DNA from 2 places in the Allobosea sp. 05L423 genome. Region 2 is predicted to be linked to the other one. Evidence: predicted binding sites of a transcription regulator. Region 2 holds the regulator's gene; the other holds the start of a gene.
What was found. Region 2 encodes LexA, which represses DNA repair genes until DNA is damaged. Its sites were predicted from a motif close to TGTTCNNNNTGTGTTCNG; they were not measured.
Positions count from the first base shown of each region.

Region 1 (2,391 bases), on a different contig from region 2:
GCAGCTTCGGCGTCCGGCATGTGAAGGATCGCTTTGCCGGTTTCGACCGTGAGGTGCTTCCGCGTCGACCAAGGAAGCCGCCGCCTCATTTCCCGCTCGATTCCCTTGGCGCGGACCGGCGATCCAAGTGTAATTGTAGATGGGAGAGGCCATTCGGCGAGCTGCGTTGAGGTGCGCTTCACATGATGCTCTGCTCAGGATTGCGGGCCCGGGATTAATCGCACGGATCGATCGCGTGTTCCCAGCTTCTATGTTCCTGGTGGCTGCGGCACGTACGTTGCTCCCTAGTACGTGGGCGTCCTGAAGGTCGTCGATACTCTGTTGGCGATCAGTTGGCTCCCGACTTCAGCTACTCTTTTCGGAGCTTTTGGCGATCGAGCTGCGCTTCAGCGAGCTCCTGCCGGAGGCGCTCGTTCACGCCTTCCAGTTCGGCCCGCAAGGCGCCTCGATCGAGTTCGGCAGGCATTGCCTCGCTGTTGACCGTCTGATCGAGAATATCTGCCAAGACGGTGTGAAGGAACTGGGAGCATTCCCCTTCATTCTCCGGCGTTGGAACCAGGATCTGCGCTAGAAGTGCCAGTGCCAGCCCTCGCCAAGCGACGACCTCGTAGGACTGCTCAACGATTTCGGTTGGATCATCGGAGATCATCAGTACTCCTGCTTGGAGGAAGAGGCTGTGCCTCGGCAACCTCCCGTCGTGTCGCTGTGTTCCCGCCAAACACCGAGCTTGACTCTTGGTCTGTCAACGAGAACATAAAGGGAACATCAGGCATCGTTCTGGCAGGTAAAGCCCGTTGCGGCCACAGCCGGTATTTCAGTCGCTCCGCGACCAGATTGAGCGGATCGAGGGCCGAGGCGCCCGCGGTCGGACTGTGCTGCCGTTCGGAATCGCGACGCTTGATTCGCGCTTGCCTGGTGGAGGCCTAACGCTGGGGGCACTCCATGAAGTCGCCGGCGGCGGAAATGGGGCGATTGATGGTGCGGCAGCGGCTTTGTTTAGCGCCGGAGTTGCCGCCAGGAGTCGTGGCAAGGTGCTCTGGTGTCTCACCCGAGCCGATCTTTTCGCGCCGGCGATGGCGCAGGCGGGGCTGATCCCTGACCGCGTGATCTATGTCGAGGCAGGAGATGACAAGACGGTGCTCGCCTGCATGGAAGAGGGCCTGCGCCATGGCGGGCTGGGCTCCGTCGTCGGCGAGGTAGCCCGCTTGTCCATGACGGCGTCACGTCGCCTTCAGCTGGCTGCGGAGGGGACAGGTGCTATCGGCATCGCGCTGCGACGATGGCGACGAGAGGTCGATGCCTCCGATTTCGGTCAGCCCACGGCGGCGATGACCCGATGGCGCGTCTCGGTTCTGCCATCGACAGTGTTGCCGGTGCCTGGAATGGGACGACCGCGCTGGCTTGTTGAACTGATCAGGGCCAGGGCGGGCGAGAGCGCGGATTTCGAATTGGAGGCATGCGATGACACGGGTCGTCTCGGTCTTCCTCCCGAACTGGTCGATCGATCGGTTCCGGCGGATGGCTCGTGAGCGGCGGACCGGGTGCGGAAGCGGTCAACAGCGACGGATGATGTGACATCCCAGAATTTCGCGGCCTGGGAGAGCCGATCGAACGTCTTCGTCACTTCAGCCCACGCCGCCCATGTCTGATCGTTGAGATCGATCTCCACCTTGATCTCTGTCGCGATGATCGCTGCCGCGACCTTCAAGGCCTCCTCTTCCGCTTCCTCGAAAGCAACGCGCGCGGTCGGGATGGACGACTTCATCACAACGCGAAGTGGCAACTGTTCGCGACGTCGCAGTTTCCGCCAGGCGCGACGCCGATCTGCGACCGCTTCGTTAAGATCCGACTGGAGCAAGACCTTCTGGTGCGCCGCATCGTTGATCAACTGCTTTAGGCCCCCGAGGTCCGGGCTGGTCAGGCTCGCCACCTCGGCGCTCTTGATCTCCCCGACCAAGGGCCCTGGCTGCGGCTCTGGTCCGGGTGCATCGGCTCGGGTGGAACCGGTGGCTCCAGATAGACCTCAGCTGGGGTCGACGCTCGTCTTACGGGGCGAGGCGAACTCAGATTGCGAGTGTAGGAAATGCCAGTGCCGGGCAGGCCCATGGTCAGACGGCTGCCGCGCGGGCCGATGTTGATCATCGCTCCCGGCACGCCGGCGCTCACGCTCACACCGCTGAGGCTGAAGTTCACCCTGCGCCGGGAAAGAGACGAACGGAACGCCGAAACCTGAATCCCATGAAGCGTCCTTTCCACCGGCCTGCACAGGCAGCCGCGGTCGCCGAGCTAGAGGGTGGGGGAATTTCTGGAACTCTCGGCTGGCTTCGAAGGCGTCTGCTGCTCCTTCAGGTTCTTCCCGATCAGATCGCCGCGTGACCGGATGACATAAGC
Region 1 is NZ_JBFTOA010000003.1:856,321-858,711, forward strand. It holds gene AC1DNE_RS12265 (hypothetical protein) at 1-182, opposite strand, end outside; gene AC1DNE_RS12270 (hypothetical protein) at 350-649, opposite strand; gene AC1DNE_RS12275 (ImuA family protein) at 795-1,529, shown strand; gene AC1DNE_RS12280 (hypothetical protein) at 1,918-2,142, opposite strand; gene AC1DNE_RS12285 (hypothetical protein) at 2,090-2,233, shown strand; gene AC1DNE_RS12290 (hypothetical protein) at 2,287-2,391, opposite strand, start outside.
Region 1: AC1DNE_RS12275 (ImuA family protein) is a predicted target of LexA. The motif match lies at 748-765, and genes of this name have one in related genera.

Region 2 (2,391 bases):
GCAGCATCCCCGCCCGCCTCGGCCGTGACATGCCGGCCAATGACGAGCGCGAGGACTATCTGCGCTCGGAGCTCGCACTGAGGCCGGATGGCTGGGTGGCGACGCCCTTCGACCGGCAGGATTCCTCGATGCTCGGCACGCTGGCACGGGCGCAGGCATTGACGATCCGGCCTGCCCATGCCGCGCCGGCAAAAAAAGGCGACATCTGCCGCATCCTGCCGCTGCGCTAGATCACCGCTCATCCTGTCGGACGCGATCGTAGCGATCTGTATAGGGTTATCGCATCGGATCTGCCCGAAAAGTGGATTCCACTGTTCGCTTCGATGCCGGAGCCCGCTTGCGGAACACAAGTGGAACGCGTATGGTGTTCCTGCTTTGTTTCGAATCTAGCCTTCGAGAAGGCCGGCGGGGATCATGCTGACACGCAAGCAACACGAACTCCTGCGCTTCATCCAGGAACGCTTGCGTGAGAGCGGGGTGCCGCCCTCCTTCGACGAGATGAAGGATGCGCTCGATCTGCGCTCCAAGTCGGGCATTCACCGGCTGATCATGGCGCTGGAGGAGCGCGGATTCATCCGTCGCCTGCCCAACCGGGCGCGTGCGCTCGAGATCATCAAGATGCCCGACGGGCTCGGCGCCCCGCAGCAGCGGCAGCGTTTCAACCCTGCGGTCGTCCAGGGCGGCCTCGGCTCGCAGCCGAATCTCACCAAGCCACGCCCTGCGGCCGATGAGGACAGCCGCTCCTCCATCGCGATCCCGGTCATGGGCCGCATCGCCGCCGGCACGCCGATCTCGGCGATCCAGAACCGTAGCCACACCGTCTCGCTGCCGCCCGACATGCTCGGCTCCGGCGAGCATTACGCGCTGGAAGTGCGTGGTGACTCGATGGTCGAAGCCGGCATCCTCGACGGCGACACCGTCATCATCCGCAAGCAGGATTCGGCCAATACCGGCGACATCGTCGTGGCGCTGATCGATGACGAGGAAGCGACGCTCAAGCGACTGCGCAAGCGCGGCTCCTCGATCGCGCTCGAAGCCGCCAACCCCGCCTATGAGACGCGCGTGCTCGGGCCGGACCGGGTCAAGATCCAGGGCCGCCTCGTCAATCTGATGCGGCGCTACTGAAGGCGCTCGACCTCGGCTTCGCCGTCGGCGGAAGCCGGTGTCACACTCGGAGGCGCTGTCGAGGCTTGCGCAGGGCGCTGTTCACGGCGGCGGCTCCAAGGGCGGTCGGCAGCGTTCTGCTCCGAGACATGGCTGCTCCACCCCGATCCTGTTCGATAGAGCGAAGTCGCGCCGTCGCGCGATAACGCCATTCGCTCGATCAGCCGTGCCTTGCAGGTTCCGCTCCAGGGGATGGCCGTGACGACGAGGTCAGCTCGCATGCAGTCCTCGATAAGCCCCAACCTGTCGCGCGTGTAGGAGACGGTGCGCTGATCCGGCGTCCGTGCGACGCAGCCGAGCGCATCGCAGCTAATGCCGGCCCGCAGCGTCGGATCGTCCGGCGAACGGCGATCGCCATCAGCAGCGAGCCATTGCTGCAGCACGAAACGGCTCGGCTTGCCCGCAATCGCGAGGCGGCCATCCGGGCCCCGCACCGCCAGCCCCGAACCGTCGCGTTCGATCAGGATTTCCGGCCGCTCCGGCTTGCCGGCGATGGCCACGCCGAGCAGGAGCGGCAGCGCCGCCAGCCAGCGCCAGGGCGTGGTCCAGAGCGTCAGCCACAGCAGCGCCAGCACGAAGCAGGTCAGCACCGCCGGCCCGAAGGCTGCGATCATCACCGTGGAATGGTCGATGCTTGCGACCCAGTGCGCCACCTTGAGCACGACATCGGAAGCCAGCCCCATCAGCGCCCAGGCGGGCCAGTCCAGTCCGAAGGGGTAAGCCAGCACGCCGAAGACGGCCGCCGGCATGACGAAGAGCGAGACGAAGGGCAGCGCCATCGCATTGCCGAGCAGGCCGAAGGGATTGAAGGTCTGAAAATGATAGGCGCCGAAGGGCGCTGTCGCGGCCGTTGCCAGCAACGTGGTGACGACGATGCCGAGTGCCGCGGCCCAGACCGGCCCAAGCGGCCACGGCAAGGTCGGCGGCGGCTGGGAGCGCTTTCGGCTCTCCCAGCGTTCGGCAAAGGCGATCAATGCCGCGACGGCTCCGAAGGACATCTGGAAGCTCGGCCCGAGCAAGGCCTCCGGCTCGCGCAGGAGCACGATCATGGCCGCAAGCGCGAGATTGCGCATGCTCAGCGCCGCACGATCGACAAGGATCGCGCCGAGCATCACCAGCGTCATGATCAGCGAGCGCTCGGTCGCGACATCGCTGCCCGAGAAGATGCAGTAGGCGGTCGCGCCGAACATCGCTGCGGCCGCTGCGATCTTCTTGATCGGCCAGCGC
Region 2 is NZ_JBFTOA010000002.1:624,425-626,815, forward strand. It holds gene AC1DNE_RS07015 (molybdopterin molybdotransferase MoeA) at 1-230, shown strand, start outside; gene lexA (transcriptional repressor LexA) at 415-1,125, shown strand; gene AC1DNE_RS07025 (ComEC/Rec2 family competence protein) at 1,119-2,391, opposite strand, start outside.